Regions from separate parts of the Rhizobium sp. BR 362 genome, predicted to be linked through region 3. Evidence: predicted binding sites of a transcription regulator. Region 3 holds the regulator's gene; each other region holds the start of a gene.
What was found. The regulator PhoB, encoded in region 3, activates phosphate uptake and scavenging genes when phosphate is short. The targets are predictions, from matches to a motif close to TGTCATNNANCTGTCAT.
Positions count from the first base shown of each region.

Region 1: the regulator PhoB is predicted to act here: its motif matches at 3,126-3,142, upstream of QDY28_RS27755 (inorganic phosphate transporter).
Region 2: the regulator PhoB is predicted to act here: its motif matches at 5,710-5,726, upstream of QDY28_RS11285 (phospholipase C).

Region 1 covers NZ_JARWGH010000043.1:20,188-28,362, forward strand. The annotation lists gene QDY28_RS27725 (SURF1 family protein) at 1-136, shown strand, start outside; gene QDY28_RS27730 (histidine phosphatase family protein) at 143-703, opposite strand; gene QDY28_RS27735 (CbtB domain-containing protein) at 934-1,143, shown strand; gene QDY28_RS27740 (CbtA family protein) at 1,156-1,896, shown strand; gene QDY28_RS27745 (hypothetical protein) at 1,930-2,565, shown strand; gene QDY28_RS27750 (GCG_CRPN prefix-to-repeats domain-containing protein) at 2,604-2,912, opposite strand; gene QDY28_RS27755 (inorganic phosphate transporter) at 3,191-4,792, shown strand; gene QDY28_RS27760 (MucR family transcriptional regulator) at 4,875-5,318, opposite strand; gene QDY28_RS31090 (helix-turn-helix domain-containing protein) at 5,467-6,057, opposite strand; gene QDY28_RS27770 (EAL domain-containing protein) at 6,176-6,964, opposite strand; gene QDY28_RS27775 (sugar phosphate isomerase/epimerase family protein) at 7,354-8,175, opposite strand, start outside.
Region 2 covers NZ_JARWGH010000006.1:168,540-176,714, reverse strand. The annotation lists gene QDY28_RS11305 (LysR family transcriptional regulator) at 1-152, opposite strand, end outside; gene odc2 (ornithine/lysine decarboxylase) at 682-1,815, shown strand; gene QDY28_RS11295 (GNAT family N-acetyltransferase) at 1,907-2,497, shown strand; gene QDY28_RS11290 (cytochrome-c peroxidase) at 2,588-3,967, opposite strand; gene QDY28_RS11285 (phospholipase C) at 3,990-5,618, opposite strand; gene cysE (serine O-acetyltransferase) at 6,102-6,917, opposite strand; gene QDY28_RS11275 (WD40 repeat domain-containing protein) at 6,934-7,923, opposite strand; gene QDY28_RS11270 (CobW family GTP-binding protein) at 7,923-8,175, opposite strand, start outside.
Region 3 covers NZ_JARWGH010000004.1:404,737-412,911, reverse strand. The annotation lists partial or broken gene QDY28_RS08610 (hypothetical protein) at 1-49, shown strand, start outside; gene QDY28_RS08605 (Hsp33 family molecular chaperone) at 56-1,045, opposite strand; gene argF (ornithine carbamoyltransferase) at 1,093-2,010, opposite strand; gene QDY28_RS08595 (aspartate aminotransferase family protein) at 2,085-3,284, opposite strand; gene QDY28_RS08590 (GcrA family cell cycle regulator) at 3,709-4,233, shown strand; gene phoB (phosphate regulon transcriptional regulator PhoB) at 4,317-5,000, opposite strand; gene phoU (phosphate signaling complex protein PhoU) at 5,033-5,746, opposite strand; gene pstB (phosphate ABC transporter ATP-binding protein PstB) at 5,798-6,613, opposite strand; gene pstA (phosphate ABC transporter permease PstA) at 6,628-7,962, opposite strand; gene pstC (phosphate ABC transporter permease subunit PstC) at 7,959-8,175, opposite strand, start outside.

The sequences.
Region 1 (8,175 bases), on a different contig from region 3:
CGGCCTGACGCAGATCGTCTTTCCCAACAATCATCTGGTCTACGCCATCACCTGGTATGGGCTTGCCGTGATGACATCAGGCCTTGCCGCCTATCTCATTTATTTCGAGCGGCAGCGGGCGAAGGCGAGCCGCTGACCGCTATCACGAGGCATTCGGAAAACGGAGCTGCCAGCGGCGGCCGTCGCTGGTCATCTCCGCAATGCTAAACGGCTCGATGTCGATGCTCCAAAACGCGGCAGGCGGCGCTTGCAGAACATGGAGAATGGCGGCGCGAATGACGGTCGCATGCGTGACGACGACGGTATGGCCGCCATCGTCGATATGGCTCTTCATCCAATCGCCGACGCGGGTGAGCACGGCGGACAAGGATTCACCGCCATGCGGCGCCGCATCGAAGTCCAGCATCCACTGCGACAGCGCTTCCGGATCGGTCTCATGGAGCTCAGTGATCGTCTTGCCTTGCCAGCGCCCGTAATCGCATTCCCGGAAAGACGGCTCCGTCTTGACGTCAAGCCCGCAAGCCGCGGCCGTCTGGCGGGCCCGCAGCGCCGGACTCGTCCACGCCCGATCGGCCGTTCCGAGTCTGGACGTCAGTTGAATTCGCTCGAGCGCTTTTGCCTCCAGCGGCTCGTCGTCGGGAAAGCGTCCCTCACGATTGGCGCGCGTCGGCCCGTGACAAATCCAGCTCAGACGTCCTTTCATACAGCTCGATAACTCCATCCTTGTCGCGATTTCGCATCGCGATGGCGTTTGATTGACAACTATCTTTGCAGCCAGATATAAACTTAGGCTTACGGGTGTGGAAGCCGGTGAAATCCCGGCGCGGTCGCGCCACTGTAATCGAAGGGCGGATACCGCCCCTAGAGAGCCAGACCCTTCCCGTAAAAACTCCCCTTCCGCAAATGGAACGCGTTATTCAAAAAGGGAATACAATGTCTGACACCACCTTCGCACCGACCGCAATCCCGACTCCGATCCCGGCTGGCGAAATCCTGCCCTGGGCGATCTTTGCCGGCCTTCTCCTCATGCTGGCGATCTATTTCATCGGCGCCGAGGAAGGCGCAACGGCGCTGATCTCCGGATCCTACGTGCACGAATTCGTGCATGACGCGCGCCATCTGCTCGGATTCCCCTGCCACTAAGGGGCCTGCAACATGGTTGGACGTCTTTTGCTCCGCGGCATGCTGGTCGGAGTGCTTGCTGGCATTCTCATTTTTGCCTTTGCTCGCACCTTCGGCGAGCCGCTCGTCGATCGGGCGATCGCGTTCGAAGAGCAGGCAGCCCAGGCAGCGGGCGAAATGCCCGAGCCGGAAATCGTCAGCCGCGCCACCCAGGCGGGCCTCGGTCTCTTCACCGGGAGCATCATCTACGCCACGGCTGTCGGTGGGCTCTTTGCCCTGGTCTTTGCCTATGTCTACGGTCGTGTCAGCACCTTTGGCGCCCGCGGGACTGCCGCACTGCTGGCGCTCGCCGCCTTCATCGCCATCTCCGTGGTTCCCGACATCAAATATCCGGCCAATCCGCCGGCAGTCGGCAATCCGGATACGATCGGCGCCAGGACCGAGCTGTTCTTCATCATGATCGTCGCATCCGTTATCGGCATGATCGTCGCCGTTGGCTTCGGCCGCCGGCTGGCGGCACGGTATGGATCCTGGAACGGCGCGATCCTTGCCGGCATCGGCTATATCCTCTTCGTCGCGCTGATCCAGTATCTGCTGCCGTCGATCAACGAAGTGCCGGAACAGTTTTCCGCGGTCGTGCTCTGGCGGTTCCGGATCGCCGCGCTCGGCATGCACGCGATCCTTTGGACAACGCTCGGCCTTGCTTTCGGGGCATGGGCCGAACGCGACCTGCCGCAGGTTCGTTATGGCCGCGCAGCCACGCGCCGGGCCTGAAATGGCAAGTCTGACACGCCCCCGCATGTCTTCATGCGTGGGACGCCCTTGCTGAAACCGGCCATTCTGTTTTCGGTCTTTTGTCTGATTTGCGCACTGAGCCTGCCGATGGACGCGAAAGCGCATGCCGGCGGATCGTCGGGAAGTCAGGCGGGCATTGCAATACCAAGTCTGAGCCACGGCGAGATGGCCGTGATCGCTCCCTATTACGGGCGTATCATTGCGCCTGCCTCATCGGCATCAGACACCGACGAGTCTTTCCGTCGCGTGTTGAACTTCGCACAGATTCAGCGAGCCTATTGCCTCTGGGGCACCATGCCGGGAAGCGTCGGGGATGAGGACAGCCCATTTAACGAATGCTCACATGCCTATCTCGCCGCTGCCAAGATGGCGCTGCTGCAGATGCGCACGATGAAGGACGAAAAGGCGTCCGCCGGCGACCTCGTTTCCGAGATCGACGGCGCACTTGTACGCAACAACCTGTCGCTTGTTCTCTGCCGTTTTAGCGGCGAGGGCTTCAATACGGCTGACCTTATCCGCCCACAGCTCGCCGGCATCTTTCTGCACGGCAAAAGCTTCGCCGCGTCAACGCTGGCACTGTTGGCGGCAGTGGCCGCGCTGTGGTGCACCGCGCGGCTCCTGCGGACGAAACCGGCCGGGGCCGATTAGACGACATCCACCCTCATCGGACGGCGGTGTGTCTTGTTTTACCAGTCTCGCGGCCGGCCTCGCCAGCCACCATCCCAGCCGTCACGATAGTAGGGGCGATGGCCATACCAGCCCCAACGCGGCGGTGGTGGCCTGTAATATCCCCAACCATAACCGCGCGGCGGCCCATAGCGGTTCGGTCGGCACACGCCCCGAGGCGTCAAATGCCAACCGCGACCGCAGGCATAGTCGACGTTGACGACGGGCGCTTTAGCTACAGTCCCAACGGCGGCGATAGGCATCGCGTCTGCGGAAGAAGCGATCAAGCCGCCGAGTGCAGCAGCGACGGCAATCACGGACAATCTCATTGTGATGGTCCTCCATTCAAGTCCCTTACATGCGGATTTAAATCCCCGCCATCTGAACCCCGGGTGAACCGAAAAAGGCATTTTCGCGGCAAATTCAGGATGTTGAACGTAAAGTTGAAGCGGTCGACTCATGCGCTGCCGCTTAACGCGAGACCGCCTTTGCCGGCGAGCGAGAGCCGATGCAACCATAGCCCGAGTGAGTGTCTCTTTATGCGTCATGAGAGCTTCATCAACCGCGCTTAAATGAAAAACCTTATTTTGCCATAGGGGAGTTTGAGATGGTCGACGTCGTTTCAAGCAATACAGAGGGTGGCAATCACCCTATTCATGGGGCAGGCGGTTCCGCCAAATGGTTTCTGCCGCTCTTCGGCCTGGTCGTAGTCGGCGGCCTCGTTTATGTCGGCTATGCCCTCGGCAGCGACCTTGCCAATGCCGCCGCGGTTCCGTGGATTCTGCTCGGCTTGGCGCTTTTGATCGCGCTCGGCTTTGAATTCGTAAACGGCTTCCACGATACGGCGAATGCAGTCGCGACCGTCATCTATACCCGCTCGCTGCCGGCCGAGTTTGCGGTTATCTGGTCGGGCTTCTTCAATTTCCTCGGCGTCTTGACCTCGTCCGGCGCCGTCGCTTTCGGCATTCTGGCGCTGCTGCCGGTCGAACTGATCCTGCAGGTCGGCTCCGGTTCGGGCCTTGCCATGGTCTTCGCCCTGTTGACTGCCGCCATCATATGGAACCTCGGCACCTGGTATCTGGGCCTGCCGGCATCGAGCTCGCATACGCTCGTCGGCTCGATCATCGGGGTCGGCCTCGCCAACCAGTTCCTCGCGCCCGCCGGTTCCGCCACAAGCGGTGTCGACTGGTCGCAAGCAAGCAATGTCGGTATGTCGTTGCTGCTGTCGCCGATCATCGGCTTCTGCCTGGCCGCCGTGTTGTTGCTGGTCGCCAAAGTTCTGATCCGCAACAAGGATCTTTATGAAGCGCCGAAAGGCAATGCGCCGCCGCCGATCTGGATTCGCGGTCTGCTGATCTTCACCTGCACCGGCGTCAGCTTTGCCCACGGCTCGAATGACGGCCAGAAGGGCATGGGTTTGATCATGCTCATCCTGATCGGCCTCGTACCGACCGCTTTTGCGCTGAACCGGACGCCCGACATGAACTACCTCGACGCCTACAAGACAGCCTCGGCGCAGGTCGAGACGGTCCTCGGCAAGTATGTGAAGCCCGGCGTCGCCACGCCTGCCGATGCCAAGGCCGCCGTCAGCAATGCAGTCAAGAGCAAGACCTGGACGGACGAAACTACGCCTGCCCTGCAGGCCTATATCCATGCCACCAGCGCCGAAATCGCCGCTTATCCGAGCGTCGAAAAGCTCCCGAACGGTCTCGTAAGCAACGTCCGCAACGACATCTATCTGATCGGTGAATCGCTGAAGCTGATCGACAAGCAGAAGCTTTTGCCGATGAGCCCGGATGATTTGAAGGCCGTGACCAACTACCATGCCGCCGTCGATCACGCGACGAAGTTCATCCCGCTCTGGGTGAAGGTCGCCGTGGCACTGGCACTCGGCCTCGGCACCATGGTCGGCTGGAAGCGTATCGTGGTCACCGTCGGCGAAAAGATCGGCAAGACCCACCTGACCTACGGCCAGGGTGCTGCCGCAGAAGTCGTCGCCATGTTGACGATCGGGGCGGCCGACCATCTCGGCTTGCCGGTTTCGACGACGCACGTCCTGTCTTCCGGCGTCGCCGGCACCATGGCGGCGAACGGTTCCGGCCTGCAATGGTCGACCGTGCGCAACATGCTGATGGCCTGGATCCTGACGTTGCCGGCCTCGATTGCGCTTGCCTTCGTTCTCTTCATCGTGCTTCGCCAGGTTTTCTAACCGGCGTCGCAAGGCTATCGAGCTGACCGCCCCTTAGCCGGAAATATCGCCAAAAGATAATGGCGCCCTCCCCAGGGCGCCATTATTCTTGCGGCTTGTTACCGTTGGCGCCGAGGCCGGAGAGCTTGGCAAGTTCCGAACGGCGGTTCGCATAATTCTGCGCGACCATCGGATAGTTGGGAGCAAGGCCCCATTTTGCGCGATATTCCTCGGGCGTCATGCCGTAGTGAACACGCAGGTGTCGCTTGAGCGTCTTGAAGCGTTTTCCGTCTTCTAAGCAAATGATGTAGTCGTTCGTCACCGATTTCTTGAGATCGACGGCCGGAATCGGTCTGGTTTGCTCCAGCGGAAATGCGGATCTATTCAAAGCCTGCAGCGCCTCATGCACATCCGCAATCAGCTTCGGAAGACTGCCGACAAGAACGGGGTTGTGGCTGACATAGGCTGAAACAATCTTTACGCAGCCTTCAAACAGAACATGCATTTGCGGCTGAGGCAGGTCTTTTCGGTTGCTGAAACCGTCCATCATCGTTTCCCGGATCTCGTGTGGCCTGGCATGGGCCGCCTCGCGCGATTGCTTCGTGAACAAACCCATTCGTGAATCTTGCATTGGCTTCGAACTCCACAGGTTTTGGTTTGCAGCATGCTCGGCATCCCTTGTTGAGGACGCCTGCTCATTGTCGATCTTTCTTCACGGGCTCGGCATGGCCATCCGCATCTGCAAAGTCCTTTGCCGGATCCGCAAAGTAGGTTGCCAGCTTGGTGCATAGGGTGATGAGAGGAATGCCGAGCATGAAGGCGGCATAGGTTGGATTGCCGTTGCAGTGACGCACCGTCTGAAGGATGAGCTTGCGCTCGACATCTTCCACGGTCTGGCCGACCAGAACGCCGACAGCGGTGTTCACGGTAAGCGGCGTAAGGTTTTCGTCGCCGCCGGAGAGATGTGCAACGATTTCATCGATCAGCCGCTCTTCGCTCGCCGTCGCCAGAACGATACCGGCGGCGCGGTCGAGTTCGCAAAAGACGTAAAGGCCGTTTTCGGCATCGATCGTCACGCGTCCCGTGGTATCTCCCGACAGGTTGTGAATGACAATGTGCGGCTCGTCTCCGCCGACGAGAGCAAACGGCAACCCGCTGTCGATATAGGAGGTGCCCGGAAACAGACCCTGCAATTCCTCGAACAGCAGATTGAGCCGCGCTTGCGCCTGCACGTCCTGCGCGGCCGAAAAATCAGAATTGCGAGGCAAGGAAGGATGTTTGATCATGCCATCACCTCCGCGATCCAAGCGGCATGGAAGGCAGGAAAGCCGCACCTCCGGCCGATAGGCTTCAAACCGTAGGTTCGTTTTGCCAAGCAGCTTCGCGGGACAGGAGGTGGAATATTCATCCGACCTCCCGCAGACCGAATTTGCCCTTTGTCTGTGGAAGCTGCTGAAGCGCCACGGGCTTGGACAGAAGGAAACCTTGCACATGCGTCGCGCCACTCGCGCGCGCCGCCTCCAATTGCGCCTCGGTTTCGATTCCCTCGACAATCACCGTGGAAGCAAGACAGGACGCAAAACCGACCAGATGATAAAGGCTGTCGCCGCCGTTGTGCCCCGGCCTGATATCCCGGACAAAAGCCGCGTCGACTTTGACGATATCGGCCGAGACCTGCAGCAGGTGCGCGGGGGTCGCAAAGCCGGTACCGAAATCATCGACGGCGATGCGGCAACCGAGTGCCCGTATCATTTTCACCCGTTCGATGGCGGCGCCGACGGGCGGATAGGTCTCGGTAATTTCAACGACAAGCCGGGACGCGAGTTCGGGCTGTTGGCTGATTCGGTTAAAAATATCGGCAAATCGATCCGGCGCCGATAAGGTGGCTGCGGATAGATTGCAGCCGAGCGTCAGTGCTGGATTCGCCGTCAAGGCTGCCAAAATCATGTCCAGCATACGGAAATCGAGGTCGAAGCGACCGACCAATCGCTCCAACTGCGGCACGAAGGCGCCCGCAGTATGAACGACGCCTTCGGCATCCGTTACGCGCGCGAGGCACTCGGCATAAAGAATCTCTTCGATGTTTTTGGCATCATGGATCGGCTGTACGACAAAGCTCAGGCCGCCCTTGGCGATCGCTTTCAAAATCAGAGCGTTATGCGCCCTTTCAATCCGGTCTCGTTTACCGCTCATCAAGCCTCCAATGGTCGCAAGATGGACAGCGAAACGAAAAGCCGACGTCCGAAAATGACGCAAACGGGCTGGGAGCATGGGATTTCTGGTGCCCAAAAGCTGCCTTTTCCATCTGCGCGACATCCTCTAACTCAAGTAACTAGAGTTTCCCTTCCGCAAGCAGAATATGTCGCGTCGAGGCGACAGCATATTTAGAATCAATATATTCCTAATATGTAAACTAGTATCATCAAACATTCAATTGATAGGAGTTTTTTGAGTTACTAATTCAATTACTGCCCAAACAAGCGGCAACAATCTTTGGCCGCAAGCCACAGGATCGCTATATTGAGGGATGCATCCGGCATACAAGTTTTTTGGGCGAGGCTCGCATCAAAGCCATAACCGAATCAGCGCCGCGATTCGCTTTCATCGGACTGCGGCCACCAGTTCGCTTGCCTTGCCGCCCGAAGGGCGTGATCGAGCGGCGGGAGGTCTGCATGCCATAGCCGCTCCCATTCGAGGCTCATGACACCGTCATAGCGGTCGGCCACCAATGTGGAGAGCAGCGCAGACATCGGAAACTCGCCGGCGGCAGGAACCGTGTAGGTATATGGCAGTGTCCCGCTGGCCTTCGAGACGCTGTCCTTCACATGAAGATGCCTGACGTTGTGACATACTTGCTTCCAGGTCGCCGCAGGATCTTGTCCGGCTTTGCGCCAAGTGTGATGCGTGTCCCAGAGCAGAGCGCAATCAGGGGCCGCTTCCAGAAAGCGGCCGAGCGCCTCCGGATGCACCAGGAAGTCGTGTGTCTCCACCATGATATCCGATGCGAAACCCTCGCGGCGGGCGGTCTCGCGCCACCATTCCAGCGTCGACAGCGCCTCGGAAAGTTCGCCTGCATCACCCGTACCGCCGCCATCGAAAATGCGCAGCGCCGTTATGCCGGCCGCCTCGGCCCATGGAAGATAGCGCAGGAACTCTTCCTTCGCTTGCGGCGTAGCGCCGACGAGACGCAGGGAGGTGTTGAGTGCGCAAACGGCGACCGGCGAACGCTCAAGGGCATGGACGAGGCCCGCCGGCGTACCGAACCGTTCGGCAAAATAGGCCGGCAGATCGATCATGCCGCCGAGCGCGCGAATTTCGATGGCATCAAGACCATGGCGTGCTGCCAGAGCCAGGGCCTCGTCCAATTCCAGTTCTGCGCAGCCAAGTGTCGAAAATGCCAGCGA
Region 2 (8,175 bases), on a different contig from region 3:
CGATTGAGCAAGAGAGCGCCAAGCTCGTCCTCGAGTTCTCGGACATATTTGGACAGCAGCGCCTTGGAGCGCCCGGTTTTCCTGGCAGCCGCGGAGAAACCTTCAGCTTCGACCACGTCGATGAAGGCGCGAATCCGGGTCAAAGTGTCCATACCGAAGCCCTCGTTAACTGTCGCAAGTTATTGAACAAAATGCGTTGATTTGTTCAATTATTTTTTTCGGGCATAGGCCAAAAAAATTCTTGATTATTACGGCGAATATTCCTATTTCGGGTTCAGCCCAAAGTCGCACGTGCCCGTGGGTGTCCGCCGATCCTCGATGTGGTGAGAAAATCGGTAAGGTACCTGGAATTAACCCCTCCAGTCGCTATTCCGGCCAACCGGAAAATGCGAGGACATCTGAAGCAACGACGGTGCGGGCCTTTTTGTTCTCTCCCGGCTTTCCATCAGCCGGGGTTACTGAAGAGGCACACCTTCATTGCCGGAAGTGCGGTTGGGATCTTCCCTCCAATCCATGGCAGACAAAGCGAATTAGCGCCGCTTGCGGCACTGGTTCATCATCCGCGCTTCGCGCATTTGCATGGTTCCGGGGTCTCCACCGGCTGGTACCTGAGCGAATGAGCGTCGCCCTTTGTCCTCTGGGTCTTTCTCCCGGAGCTTTTGGAATTGAAAGGGATTTGACATGACCACGCAACGTATTCGCGACTTCCTCGCTACCCGACGTCCGGACGGTCCCTGCCTCGTCGTCGATCTCGATGTCGTTCGCGACAATTTTCACGCCTTCCGTCATGCCATGCCCGACAGCGCCATCTATTATGCCGTCAAGGCCAACCCGGCTCCGGAAGTGCTGCGCCTGCTCGCAAGCCTCGGTTCCAACTTCGATTGCGCGTCCGTCGCAGAAATCGAAATGGCGCTCGATGCCGGTGCGACCGCTGCCCGCATCTCCTATGGCAACACGATCAAGAAGGAGCGCGATATCGCCCGCGCGCATGCGCTCGGTATCAACCTCTTCGCCGTCGACAGCCACGAGGAAGTCGAGAAGATCTCGCGTGCCGCTCCCGGCGCTCGCGTGTTCTGCCGCGTCCTGACGGACGGCGAAGGCGCCGAATGGCCGCTGTCGCGCAAGTTCGGCTGTGTCCCGCAGATGGCTGTCGACGTTCTCGTCTATGCCCATCAGCTTGGCCTGCAATCCTACGGCGTGTCTTTCCATGTCGGCTCGCAGATGACCAAGGTCGATGCCTGGGATGCGGCTCTTGCCGATGCCAAGCGCGTTTTCGTCTCGCTCGCCAAGCAGGGCATCCACCTGCAGATGGTCAACATGGGCGGTGGTTTCCCGACCAAGTACCTGCGCGATGTTCCGTCGGCGGAAGCCTATGGCAAGGCGATCTTTGCGGCTCTGCGCGCTCATTTCGGCAACCAGATCCCGCACACGATCATCGAGCCGGGCCGCGGCATGGTCGGCAATGCCGGCGTGATCAAGGCTGAAGTCGTCCTGATTTCGAAGAAGTCGGACAACGATGCCGCCCGCTGGGTCTTCCTCGACATCGGCAAGTTCGGCGGTCTGGCTGAAACCATGGACGAGGCGATTCGCTACCCGATCCGCACCGAGCGGGACGGCGACGACATGGAGCCCTGCGTCATTGCCGGTCCGACCTGCGATTCGGCCGACGTTCTTTATGAGAAGAACCTCTATCCGCTGCCGGTGACGCTCACCATTGGCGACGAGGTCCTGATCGAAGGCACCGGGGCCTATACGACGACCTACTCGGCTGTAGCGTTCAACGGTTTCGATCCGCTGAAGGCCTACATCATTTAAAAGCCAATGCCTGCCCCGTAATCAGCCGGGGCGGCACACTCACAATTCCCTTTAGCACCGCTGATAACGGTATTGGGCACGGGAGGCCGAGATGGCCGCTGTTCTTGATTCTGTCCGCGCATTTTTTGCGCCTTCCACTTTCACCCTCGACCTGGAAAATGCAGGCGATGTCGTTGCGCGCGAAAATCTGCTGGATCGCGCCATGGGCGCCGACCGCCGCAAGAAGTCGTCCGAGAAGCTCCGCCGCGGCCGTGTTCCGGCTGAAGGCTTGGCGCTCGTCGCCCGCGATCGTTCCGGCCATGTCATCGGCACGGTACGCTTGTGGAACGTCGAAGCCGGTGTCAATCGTGAGACTCGTCCGGTCGATGCGCTGCTGCTCGGCCCACTGGCCGTCGATCCCGCCTATGAAGGCAAGGGTATGGGCTCGGCGCTGATGCGCGCCGCCATTCTCGAAGCCAAGAAGCGCGGTCATGGCGCGATCCTGCTCGTCGGCGACGCGCCATATTACGAGCGTTTCGGCTTCTTTGCCGCAAAGACCCGCCATCTGGTGATGCCGGGCCCGTTCCAGCGCGAGCGTTTCCTTGCTCTCGAGCTCAAGGAAGGCTGGCTCGACGGCGCTGCCGGTATGATCGTTGCCAGCGGCCGCAAGCTCGCTCAGCCGCCGATCGCCAAGGCTGCATAAACAAACGAATAAAGCGGTTTGGCCGCTCTGTGAAACGCCAAACCGCTCCAAGGTTTCGATCCGCCTTCGCCCATCCAGGCGAAGGCCTTTCTATTTGGCTGCCTTTACGCTGTCCTTCGCCGGGTCGTAGCCATCCGTCAGCGTCTTCAGAAACGCGACGACATCGGCGATTTCCGTATCGTTCAGAGCCGGCGCATCGCCGAGCTTGCGGTTCATCGGCGCGTCGATGATGTCGATATTGGCCTGATATTGCGCCGGCAGGTCGGTGTATTTCAGCACCTTGCCACTCGCATCCTTCGGATAGATTTCGGCCGGATTGGTGTCTCGCTTGACGTAGAAGCGGGTGACGTCCTCCAGCGAGCGGTAGACGCCATTGTGGAAGAAGACGTGGCGGGCGGCGACGTTGCGCAGCGTCGGGGTCTTGAAGAGCCCGCAATTCTGCGGCTGGGCGGAGTAGGTGTCGTTGCGCAGCGGACCGCAGATGCCGGTGTCGTAATAATGCGGATCGGCATTGGCCGGGATATCAGGGTTGCGGGGCGCTCCAAGCGCCTCGAATTCAAAATCGGTGAAGTTCGGCATCTGGCCGTCGCCGGTCACCTTGTCGAGGTGGCAGGAGGCGCAGTTGCCTTTGTTCGGGTCGTCGAACAGTTTCAGCCCGCGCATTTCGGCGTCGGAGAGCAGCGCCTTGCCGCGCAGATAGTAGTCGTATTTGCTCGAATAGGGATGGAATGAGGGCTCTTCGATCTGATAACGCGCGATCGCAAAACCGGCTTCGGCGATCGTCATATCCTGATCGTCGAGGACATTGTTGCCGAAGAGGGTGCCGATGTCCTTGCAGTAGTTCTGCTTCAGCTTGACATAGACGCCGGCGGCATCGGCATTGGCCATCTCGAAGGGCGAGATCATCGGCTGCAGCGCTTGTTCTTCCAGCGAATCGACGCGGCCGTCCCAAAACATGCCGCCTTGTGGCACCAGATCGGGCGCGTTCGAATCGGCCTTGACGACCGCCTGCGCGGTCAGCGGCCCAGCGACGGGCGTCGGGGCGTTGGCGAGCGCCACGCCCGAGGCTTCGGTCATCGGTGCTGCTTCGGCCGCTTCGTCGGCGGCACTTTCCGCGCCGACGGAGAAGGAAGGCGTCGACATCTTGTAGGCTAGGCTCGGGACAGCGCGGATGCCCGGCTGGTCGAGATGCGGGCCGCCAAGCTGCACGGCGCGGTCATTAGCCGGCGCATAGTGATTTGCGGGATCATGGCAGGTTGCGCAGGACATCTGGCCGCCGCCTGAGAGCGACGGATCGAAGAACAGTTTCTTGCCGAGCTGCGCGACGGCGCTCAGCGAAGCCGTATTGTCATAGGTATTTGCGGCGACGGCATTGGCAGCGGGTTCGTTTGCCAAGCCGATGGTCGCCCCCGCGAGCGAGATGCCCGCGAGTGCGATCGGGGGAAGGAAATGCTGCTTCTTCAAGGACATTGTCCATCCCCTCTTTCTTAGCTTAGGAAGCGCTGTTACCGGTCTTCGTGTCGAGGATCAGCTTTGGCGCATCGCCCTTCGACCAGTCGAACATGTTGTTCAGCGGGCCGGAGATGGCATCGAACGAGCCGCCGCCGAGGCGTTCGCCGCCCATCCAATTGTCTTCGATGAAGCGCATGACGGAGGTCTGGTCTGTCAAAGTATGGTCGACGAAGTTGACCTTGGCATAGGGCGAGATGACCAGCAGCGGCTGGCGCGTGCCGTAGCCGCAACGGCCCTGGGCCGGCTGGCCGTTGACGCCCGGCAGCGGTGTGCCGGTGGAGCAGCCGTCCCCGTTCAGTACGTCGTAGCCTTTGACCCCGAGCTTGGACGGATTGACGACGGCGTGCGCATGGTCGTACCAGCCGTCGGAATCGTCATAGAGGATGATGATGGCGGTGTCCTTCCAGTCCGGCGAATCCTGGACGGTATTGACCACTTGCGTCACGAATTCCTGCTCATCGAGCGGATCGGAATAGCCGGCATGACCGTCCTGATAGGCTGATGCCTTCAGGAAGCTGACGGTCGGCATGTTGCCGTTTTTCAGGGCCGCATAGAAGTCGGTCATGTCATACTGGTGGTTTGCTGCGTCCGTGGTGCCGATCGCTGCAACGGAAGATGGGCGTGCATGCGTCGGATTGGCGGTCGAGGCGTAGTACTGGAACGGCTGGTGATGGGGGATGTAGTCGCCGTAATTGACCTTGGTGATGGCCGAGGTGGTCGCGCGCTTGCAGCCCGTCGTGCCGTCCGCATTGGTCGCCGTCAGATCGAAACCGCCTTCGAAGAAGCCCCAGGTGATCTTGTGTTCGTTCAGCATGTCGCCGATGTTCTTGCCGTACATCAGCGCCGTCTGGCCAACCGAGCAGACGTCGCCGGTCGGATCGAAGTCGCTGATGACAGTCCAGCCGCCGTTGCCGTCGGGCACGATGCGGCCCTTGGAGTAGGTGCCGTCGCTTTCCAGCGTGTAGCCGGGCGGCAGGATAGCGCCGTTGGTTTGGCCGGAGATGAGATTCAGGGCACCGGGAGTCGAAGGGCCGAAATTGGTGGAGAAAGAGTTGTCGTTCAGCGCATAGTGCTGGGCATAATTCCAGAGCGCCGTGACGGTGTTGCCGTCATAATAGCCCATGACCTGGCCCTTGGTGCCGAAAGCGCCGGCAGCACCCTTGGTGCCCTTCCCGGTGTTGGCCGGGAAAAGGTCCATCGCGAAGTTGTTATAGGCGGCCTGTTCGGCGGTATAGCCATGGTTTTGCGATTGGGTCGCCGCCTGTGTGCGGTCGAGCCGGAAGGGAGCGGCGGCATCGGCACCGTTCGCGGTGTTGGTCTTGTTGGGATTATTGTCGAGGAAACCGGCATGGGCGAGGGTGTTGATATCGCTCGGCGTGTTGTCGGCGGGCTTGAATGCGGGCTCACCGTCGAGATTTGCGGCCTTGGGGTAGGTCGCGAAATAATGGTCGAAGGAAACGTTTTCCTGGAAGATGACGACCAGATGCTTGATCGGCGTCGCGGTATTGGTCGGCGGCGCGTTGTCAGCGGCACCGGCGGTGGAACTGAGCGAAATAAGGGTAAGCGCGCTGCCGGCGGCGAGGGCGGCGCGACGCGAAAGACAGATCATTGTCATATCCTCTCGAGTGGGGGGCTGCGCCCCGACGCTTAAAATGCGCCGCGCCGAGGCGGAAAGAACCATTTCGAGCTATCAAGCGTCCATGACAGTTCTGTGAAGGTCGCGTCGGAAGAGGAAGGCGTTGCCTATGAAAGACGCAGTCAAGTTATTGATTTTACTGACGTGAAGGAGGGGCTCGCAGGCAGATGCGGCGGAGGCATGTGGTCTGCTACCTTATGTCACGGCTTTCGAGGCAAATGGTATTTTCATCACCCGCCCTCGTGGTTCGAGACGGCTGCGGACCTCCTCACCATGAGGGCTGTTCCTCTCGCTCCGCCGCCCAAGTAGTTCCCTGCTTGAGGCGGAGAAAACAATTTGATTTTCGAATACTGGCGCTCGTTCCGCCCTCATGGTGAGGTGCGCTGACGCCTGAGCGCAGCGATCGCGGCGGAGCCTCGAAGGACGAGGGTCGGCCACAGGGCTGCGGCACTTCAATTAAATATTCTGATCCATCGTCTCGGCCGGAATCTCATCGGCGCGGTGGATGCGGACAACCGTGGCGGGAACGCCGGCGACGGTGCAGTGGGCCGGGACCGGCTTCACGACGACGCTGCCCGCCGCTACCTTGCTGAAGGCGCCGACTTCAATGTTGCCGAGGATTTTTGCGCCTGCGCCGATCATCACGCCGTGTCGGATCTTCGGATGGCGATCGCCGGTTTCCTTGCCGGTGCCGCCGAGCGTGACGTTCTGCAGGATCGAGACTTCATCCTCGATAACGGCAGTTTCGCCGATGACGATACCGGAGCCGTGATCGAGCATGATGGACGAGCCGATCCTTGCCGCCGGATGAATATCCGGGCCGAAGACGAGGGAGGCCAGATTGGAAAGCCAACTGGCAATTTCCGGCCGGCCTTCCGTCCAGAGCGCATGGGCGATGCGATGGGTCTGCAGGGCGTGGAAGCCCTTCAGGTTCAACAGCGCGTGCAGATAGGTCGTGCAGGCGGGGTCACGAGTACGGACAGCGACGAGGTCTGCCTCGGTCGCCTGCAAGATTGCCGCGTGTCGCGTCAGTACGTCATGAAACAGGGCGAAGAGATCCCCGGTTTCGATCTTTGCGACAGAAAGCCGGGCGACCAGCACATTAGCGAGGCTTTCGGCATTCGATTGCGCCGCGATGATCTGCGCCGCGAGCAGCGGGCGCAGCGTCGGTTCGCGGCCGGCGAGATCGGCCGCGTCATGGCGGATCACGTCCCAGACGCTGCCGGCTGCGGCAGGGGAATGTCCGGCGATTGCCGTTCCTGTCTGGGACATGGGCCTATCTTTCTCTTCAAGCGGAAACGTCAACCACGCCGCAATCGCCGGCCTCGGAGGCAAAGGCGAGCAGCTTGCCGGATTTGCTCCAGCTCATTGAGGTGATCGCACCCTTGCCAGGACGGCGCAAGAGCGCTTCCTTGGCGTCGCCGATGCGCACCGCCAGGATCATGCCGTCAATAAAGCCGATCGCCAGGATCTCTTCCACCGGATGAAACTTGACCGAGGTCGCCATGATGTTGCCGCGGGTGCCGAGTTCCAGCGGCGCCTTGCCCATCGGACCATCCTTGCTTTGAAACGGCCAGACGATCGCCGCCGGTGCGCCGGAGGAGGCGAGCCACTTGCCCTTGTTGGACCAGGAGAGCGATTTCACCTTGGCGGGGTAGCCGGTCATACGCATATGCCTGGCCTCGGCGCCGGGCTTTGAGTCCATCTTCCAGCCGTGCAGTGCGTTTTCCTGCATGGTGGTGACGACGAACTGACCGTCGGGCGAGAAGGTGACGCCGGTATGGGCGCCCTTCCATTCCAGATTGATCGGCTGCGCGGCCATGCCGACCCAATGCAGCGACACGCCGTTATAGCGGGCGACCGCGATGCGCAGGCCCTTCGGCGCAAACGCGATGCCTTCGACGGTGCGCTCCTCGGCAAATTCCTTGACCGAGCCGTCCGCCAGCCGCACGAAGCTGCTTTTCCCATAGGCGTAAGCAACTGCGCCCTGCGGGCCGGCGGCGACCTGGGTGATCCATTTGCGCGGCGCTTCGGCAAGCATGGTGACGCCGCCATCCGCAGTGATCCGGAGAACCTTGCCGTCCTCGCCGCCGGAAATCAGGCTGTCGCTGTGCGGATCCCGAATGCAGGTGAGCATGCCCTGATGGGCTTCGGTCACCTTCTCGCCGCCTTCCAGACGATGGATCGCGCCGGCGGCGCTGGCGAAGAAGGGGGTCTCACCTAAAAATTCGACGGCCAGAACGTGGCCGTCGATATCAAGCGGAGCAACAGTCGGCATCAGGCGGCCGCCTCGCAGGCCTTGAAGCTCTTTTCCAGCTTTTCGCGGTCGAGCTCGCGGCCGATGAAGACCAGGCGGCTCTCATGCTTTTCGCCGTCTTTCCAGGGACGCTGATGATCGCCTTCGATGATCATGTGGACGCCCTGGACGACATAGCGCTCCGCGTCACCCTTGAAGGCGATGATGCCCTTGAGGCGCAGAATATTCGGGCCGTCTGTCTGCGTGACCTTCTGGATCCACGGGAAGAAACGC
Region 3 (8,175 bases):
TTCACTGGCGACCAATTCCAAGCGCGAAACTGGCTCGCACTTTGCCTGAAACTGCTCAGGCGGCCGACACCTCGGACACTTCGAAGCGATAGGTCGTCGAGCAGAATTCGCAGGTGACGGCGATTTCGCCATTGTCCTGGCTCGCTTCGATCTCCTCGGCGGAAAAGCCCTGCAACACATCCTTCAGCTTATCGCGCGAACAGGTGCAGCGGTCGAAGACAGCCTTGGGCTCGAAAACGCGCACGCCGCGCTCATGGAAGAGGCGGAACAGCAAGCGCTCGGTACCCACCTGTGGATCGGTCAGCTCATCCGCATCGATGGTCTCGACCAGCGTGCGGGCTTCCGCCCAGGCATCATCCTCGACGTGCTCGCGCACGCGCGTGTCGCCGTCGCCGCCGTGAAGGTCCGGCTGGCGCATGCGCTCGGGTGCTTCCGGCAGGAACTGCGCGACAAGACCGCCCGCCCGCCAGCGATGGCGCGGCTTGCCGGCCTCGTCGCGGTCGAACAATTCGGCGGCGCCAAGCCGGACGCGCGTCGGGATCTGTTCCGACTGGCGAAAATAGGTGCCGGCGATCTCTTCGAGCGATGCACCGTCAAGTGCCACGATGCCCTGATAGGGCTGGCTGAAGCGACCCTGATCGATCGTGAAGGCAAGGATGCCCTTGCCGAGCAACTGTTCCGGCTCGGTCTTGCCGGCAGCCACGGCCTTAGCCAGCGCCTCATCGTCGAAGCGGGCATAGGCGCGGACGTTCTCCGGCGTGGAAAAATCAGCGACCAGAAGGTCGACCGGCCCGTCGCTCTTCGTCTGTACGGTGAACTTGCCCTCGAACTTCAGCGAAGTGCCGAGCAATACGGTCAGCACCACCGCCTCGGCCAGTAGCCGGGCGACAGGAGCCGGATAGCTGTGCCGGGCGAGAATTGCGTCCAGGAGCGGCCCGAGCTGCACGGCGCGGCCGCGGACATCAAGACCTTCTACCTGGAAGGGAACGACATGATCATCGCCGGCAAAATCGAACTGACCCAGCGAGGCTGCACTTTCCGCCATTGCTCTACTCCTACTGCGCCCGCGACATCAAACGCGGTTCTATATCTTCAGATCGCGCCCAGGCACCAAGCAAGAATCGATTTTTGCGCATGAAGGCGGTTTTCCGCCTCATCGAAAACAACGGATTGCGGACCGTCGATCACCTCGTCCGTCACTTCCTCGCCGCGATGAGCGGGCAGGCAATGCATGAACAACGCGTCCTTGCCGGCCTGTGCCATCAAAGCCGCGTTGACCTGATAGGGCTGGAAGACGTTGTGACCGCGGGCCCGGTGCTCCTGATTCATGGAAACCCAGGTATCGGTTACCACGCAATCGGCGCCGGCGACCGCACGGTCGGCATCATGTGAGAGCATGATTTCGGCGCCCTCGTTGCGGGCCCAGTTCAGATAGTGATCCTTCGGCTCGGAACCAAGGGGTACGGCCATGTTCATGCGATAGCCGAAACGGGCAGCGCCTTCGACCAGCGAATGCAGCACGTTGTTGCCGTCGCCGGTCCAGGCGATGGTCTTGCCCTTGATCGGGCCGCGATGCTCCTCGAAGGTCATGATATCGGCCATGATCTGGCAGGGATGCGTATCGTCGGTCAACGCATTGATGACCGGCACGGTCGCGTGTTCGGCGAGTTCCAACAGGCGCGAATGTTCGGTCGTGCGGATCATGATGGCGTCGACATAGCGCGACAACACCCGCGCGGTATCGCCGATCGTCTCGGCGCGGCCGAGCTGCATTTCCGTACCCGACAGGAACAGCGTCTCGCCGCCGAGCTGGCGCATGCCGACGTCGAAGGAGACGCGGGTACGGGTGGACGGCTTCTCGAAGATCATCGCCAGCATCTTGCCGGCAAGCGGCTTGTCGGCAGCACCCGCCTTCAGCGCCTGCTTTCGCACGATGGCATCGTCGATGATGCTGCGCAGATCGGCAGCCGCGACGGCCGAGAGATCGAGAAAGTGTTTCGGTGAAGCCATGTCCCTACCTGTACTCCAGAAATGAAAACGCCCGCTGATCGGGGCAATAACGCCTCGATCAGCAGGCGTTGAACTCAAGCCGACTTCTTGACGCGGGCGGCGCGCAGAGACTCTGCAGCGCGTTCGATGCGGGCAACGCCTTCGCGCGCCTCTTCAGCCGTGACCACCAGCGGCGGCAGCAGGCGGATGACGTTGTCGCCGGCCGGCACACCCAGCAGATGCTCGGCGCGGATTGCCTGCAGCAGGTCCGACTGCGGAATGGCGGCTTTTATGCCGAGCAGCAGCCCCTCGCCGCGGACATCCTCGATAATATCCGGAAAACGATCCTTGAGCGAGGCCAGGCCCTGGCGGAAGACCAAGGCCACATCGCGCACATGCTGCAGGAAACCGTCTGCCAGCACGATATCGAGCACGGCGTTGCCGACGGCCATGGCGAGCGGATTGCCGCCATAGGTCGAGCCATGCGTGCCCGCCTTCATGCCCGAAGCGGCGTCGGCAGTCGCAAGGCAGGCGCCGAGCGGAAAGCCGCCGCCGATGCCCTTGGCAACGGCCATGATGTCAGGCGTGATGCCGGCCCACTCATGGGCGAAAAGCTTGCCGGTGCGGCCAACGCCGCTCTGAACCTCATCGAGGACCAGAAGCAGGCCATGCTCGTCGCAGATCTGGCGCAGGCCGCGCAGAAACTCGTTGGTGGCCGGACGGATACCGCCCTCGCCTTGCACCGGCTCGATGAGGATCGCGGCAGTCGCATCGGTGATGGCGGCACGCACTGCGTCGAGATCACCGAAAGGCACCTGGTCGAAGCCAGGCGCCTTCGGCCCGAAACCTTCCAGATACTTTTCCTGGCCGCCGGCAGCGATCGTCGCGATCGTCCGCCCATGGAAGGCGCCTTCGAAGGTGATGATATGGTATTTCTCCGGATGACCCTTGGAGAATTGATAGCGCCGTGCCGTCTTGATGGCGCATTCCAGCGCCTCGGCTCCGGAATTGGTGAAGAACACCTTATCGGCGAAGGTGGCGTCGGTCAGGCGCTTCGACAATTTTTCCTGGCCGGGCACCTCATAGAGGTTGGAGAGGTGCCAGACCTTGTCGGCCTGCGCCTTCAGTTCTGCAACCAGATGGGGATGGGCGTGGCCAAGCGAATTCACCGCGACGCCCGCAGCGAAATCGAGATAGCGCTCGCCGGTCTCCGTGATCAGCCACACGCCCTCGCCTCGCTCGAACCGCAGCGGAGCACGCATGTAGGTGTCATAAAGCGGCGCGGTTTCAGCCATAGCGCATTCTCCTCGATCACAACCTTTAGGGCCAATCGTTTCCTCGCGTGAAACGGGCCCTGGAAAATCAAAAATGCCGCCTCTCGGCGGCATGGGCACTATTGATGTTTTGCACTGCGATGTCAACAAAACTGGCGATTTAGCAGGTGCGGCAGAGCGCCTCTTGGCAGAGGCCATGTCTTCGACAACTTATATTGCATAAATGCCACTCACGTATAGCAAGTTGGGGAAAACCTCGAAATCGATTCCTCAAGATTCCCGCGACTCTTGTCACGGAGTCAGCCTCACACTAGGTTAAAAACCAATTACTAGACTGCATGCGGCGGAACTAGTCACCACAATTTTTAAGCGTTTCACGCCTCGACCCAATGCGAGGCAATGGTGAGGGATTCTGCCATCAGAAACGCGACAGCGGAGACAGGGCATGAATTGGACAGACGAACGCGTCGAGAAGCTGAAAAAGCTGTGGTCCGAAGGTTTGAGCGCCAGCCAGATCGCGGCACAGCTCGGTGGTGTCAGCCGTAATGCCGTCATTGGCAAAGTGCATCGCTTGAGCCTGCCGGGCCGAGCGAAAGCCGGTGGCGCAGCAACCGCAGCTCGAGCGCCGAAGCGCAATACCTCGGCCCCGCGGGCGCCGAATTACGCCTCGCGCGTTGCAACCCGCACGGTTACCCGCCAGCAGGGTGCGACGATGCTCAAGGAAGAGGTCGAGATCGATACGGTCCACGAGATCGAATACCGTCCGGCTGCCAATGTGGTCGTTCCGATCTCGCGCCGCCTCGGCCTGACGGAGCTCACAGAGCGCACGTGCAAGTGGCCGGTCGGCGACCCGCTGAAGGACGATTTTCACTTCTGCGGCAATGACAGCCCGGACTCTTCGCCCTACTGCACCTATCATCAGCGGCTGGCCTACCAGCCGGTGCATGACCGGCGTCGGGCCGCGCACTAAACCAGTGCTAACCACATGAAAAACGGGCCGAAAGGCCCGTTTTCTGTTTCCGCCCTGTCCGATGACCGGTCGAGTTGCCCCGATCAGGCCTCCATGGAATAACCCGCGCCGCGAACGGTACGGATGACATCCTGCATATTGGAGAAATTGAGCGCCTTGCGCAGGCGGCCGACATGCACGTCGACGGTGCGTTCGTCGACATAGATATCATGCCCCCATACGCCGTCGAGCAATTGGGAGCGCGAAAAGACGCGGCCGGGCGAGGACATCAGGAATTCCAGCAGCCGGAATTCCGTCGGCCCCAACCGCACTTCGCGGCTCTTGCGGTGGACACGATGGGTCTCGCGGTCCAGCTCGATATCGCCGCAGCGCAGTACCGTCGACAGAACCTCGGGGCGGGCGCGGCGCAGCATCGCCTTGACGCGGGCCATCAGCTCCGGCGTCGAAAACGGCTTGACCACATAGTCGTCTGCGCCGGTGGAAAGGCCGCGCACCCGCTCGCTCTCTTCACCGCGGGCCGTCAGCATGATGATCGGCAGGCGCTCCGTCTCCGGCCGCATACGCAGCCGGCGGCAGAGCTCGATGCCGGACACGCCAGGGAGCATCCAATCGAGGATCAGAAGATCGGGGATGCGCTCCTGGAGGCGCAGCTCGGCTTCGTCGCCTCTCAGGATGGTGTCGACCTCGAAGCCTTCCGCCTCGAGATTATAGCGCAGCAGAACGCTTAGCGCTTCCTCGTCTTCTACAACAGCTACTCTCGGAACCATGCGCCTCTGGTCTCCTTCTCTTGGGGTCTACTTTATTCCGTCACCGCACCCACGGTGTTGGCGGTATCGTCCTTCGGACGCTCGCCTTCCGGCTGGGCGCCGGTCGCCATGTAATAGATCGTCTCGGCAATGTTGGTGGCATGATCGCCGATGCGCTCGATGTTCTTGGCGCAGAAGAGAAGATGCGTGCAGGTGGTGATGTTGCGCGGATCTTCCATCATGTAAGTCAGCATTTCGCGGAAGAGCGAGGTGTACATGGCATCGATTTCCTCGTCGCGCTCACGGATCGACACGGCCTTGTCAGGCGAACGGGTCGTGTAGACGTCGAGCACTTCCTTGAGCTGAACGAGGGCCAGTTCGGAGAGATGTTCGATGCCGCGGGCGAGACGACGCGGAACGCCGGTGCCCTGCACGGCGATGACGCGCTTTGCGGTGTTCTTGCCGAGATCGCCGACGCGCTCCAGATCGGAGGCAATGCGGATGGAGCCCATGATTTCACGAAGGTCGGCAGCCATCGGCTGGCGGCGAGCGATGGTGACGATCGCCTTGTCGCCGACTTCGCGTTCTGCATGGTCGAGAATGACGTCGTCGGAAATGACCTTCTGCGCCAGGGCGGCATCGCCGTTGACCAGCGCGCGAACGCTGTCGCTGACCATCTGCTCTGCCAGGCCGCCCATTTCGGAAATGCGGCGCGTCAGGAATTTCAGGTCTTCGTCATATGCAGAGAGAATGTGTGTAGAGACCATTTTTCTATCCTCAAGGTGAATGATGTGAAGAAAGCCGCGCGGGGAGCATCATCAGCCAAAACGGCCCATGATGTAATCCTGCGTGCGGAAATCATCGGGATTGGTGAACATCTTATCGGTATCGTTCTCCTCGACCAGATGACCGAGATGAAACATTGCGGTGCGCTGCGAAACGCGGGCTGCTTGCTGCATGGAATGCGTCACGATGACGATCGTGAAATTTTCCCGCAGCTCATGAATGAGTTCCTCGACTTTGGCGGTGGCGATCGGATCGAGCGCCGAGCACGGCTCGTCCATGAGAATGACCTCCGGACTGACGGCGACGGCGCGGGCGATGCAGAGGCGTTGCTGCTGGCCGCCGGAAAGGCTGGTGCCGGCCTCGAAAAGCCGATCCTTCACCTCGCCCCAGAGCCCGGCCTTCTGCAGGCTGGTTTCGACGATATGGTCGAGATCGGCCTTGGACCGATGCAGCCCGTGGATACGCGGGCCATAGGCGACATTCTCGTATATCGACTTCGGAAACGGATTGGGCTTCTGGAACACCATGCCGACGCGGGCGCGCAGCTCGACGACATCGATGGCGTTGTCATAGACATCCTGATCGTCGAGCATGATCTTGCCGGTGACGCGGCAGGTGTCGATCGTGTCGTTCATGCGGTTGAGGCAACGCAGGAAGGTGGACTTGCCGCAGCCGGAGGGGCCGATCAGCGCGGTGACGGTATTGGCGCGAATGTTCAGATCCACGTCGAACAGCGCGCGCTTGTCGCCGTAGTGGACCGACACGGCCTGGCCGATCATCTTGTAGGGGATCGTCATCATCTTCTTGGCCAGTGCTTTTTCGCTCGCGGCTTCCGTCATCATGTTCATTCCATCGTCTCCTGTCACCAACGCCGCTCAAAGCGACGGCGCAGCAGGATGGCTCCGATGTTCATCGCAACAAGGAAGAAGAGCAGGACGATAATGGCCCCGGAGGTTCTTTCGACAAAGGCACGCTCGGCTTCGCTCGCCCACATGTAGATCTGCACCGGCAGGGCCGTGGAAGGATCGAGCGGCCCCGCCGGATAGTTGGCGACAAAGGCGACCATGCCGATCAAAAGCAACGGCGCGGTCTCGCCCAGCGCATGCGCCAGGCCGAGGATCGTCCCCGTCAGAATGCCGGGCATGGCGAGCGGCAGGACATGGTGGAACACCACCTGCATGCGCGAGGCACCAAGGCCAAGGGCGGCGCTGCGGATCGACGGCGGCACGGCGCGCAATGCCGAGCGGGTGGCGATGATGATCATCGGTAGCGTCATCAGGCTCAGCACCAGCCCGCCGACCAGCGAAGCCGAGCGCGGCAGACCCATGAAGTTGATGAAGACTGACAGGCCGAGCAGGCCATAGACGATCGACGGCACCGCTGCGAGATTGTTGATATTGACCTCGATCAGATCCGTCAGCCGGTTCTTTGGCGCGAACTCCTCGAGGTAGATCGAAGCGGCAACGCCAACCGGCAGCGCCAGAACCAGCACGGTCAGCATGAGATAGAACGAGCCGATGAGGGCAACGCCAAGGCCTGCGGCTTCCGGACGACTGGAATTGCCCGACAGGAACAGACCGGTATTGAACGCCTTATGCAGGGCGCCGGTGGCGGCGAGCTGCCTCATCCAGGCGAGTTGCTGATCGGAGACCTTACGATCCTTTTCGTCGGCCGTCAGATCGATCTGTCCCTTGTTGGCGGAGTCGATATTGGCACTGGCGAGGAAGGTCACCTTTACCGTCTTTCCGATAACGGACGGATCGGCCAGGACCTTGTCGCGCAAGGCAATCCGCGCGCCGTCCGACACCATTTCCATCGCCTCGCGCACCAGCGCCCGATTGGAAGGATCGATGCCGAGCGCCTTCGTCAGGGCGTCACGAATGAGAACGGGATAATTGGCCGCAATCAGCACCTTCGGATCGCTGCCGCGCTTGCCCGCGGGGTCGATGACCTTCTCGGTGAATTCGACCGGCAAGGCGATCGAGGTCTGTACGAAGGCCGTATAACCGTGGCGCGCCACGGTCGAGACAAGGATGACGAGGAAAACAAGGCCGAAGGTAACGGCGGCCATACCATAGGCGCGAAACCGTCGCTCGGCGGCATAGCGGCGCTTGATGCCGATATCACGTCGCAGCGGCACGCCGGGCGTGAGCCCACGCGGCACAGGTGATGACGCGGAAGATACGACTTCGTTCATTCGTATTGCTCCCTATACCGGCGGACGATGTAGAGCGCATAAATGTTCAGGCACAAGGTCAGGCAGAAAAGCGTGATGCCGAGCGCGAATGCGACCAATGTCTGCGGCGAGGTGAATTCGAGGTCGCCGGTCAACTGGTTGACGATCTTCACGGTGACGGTCGTCATCGGTTCGAAAGGATCGAGCTGCATGCGGGCGGCAACGCCGGCAGCC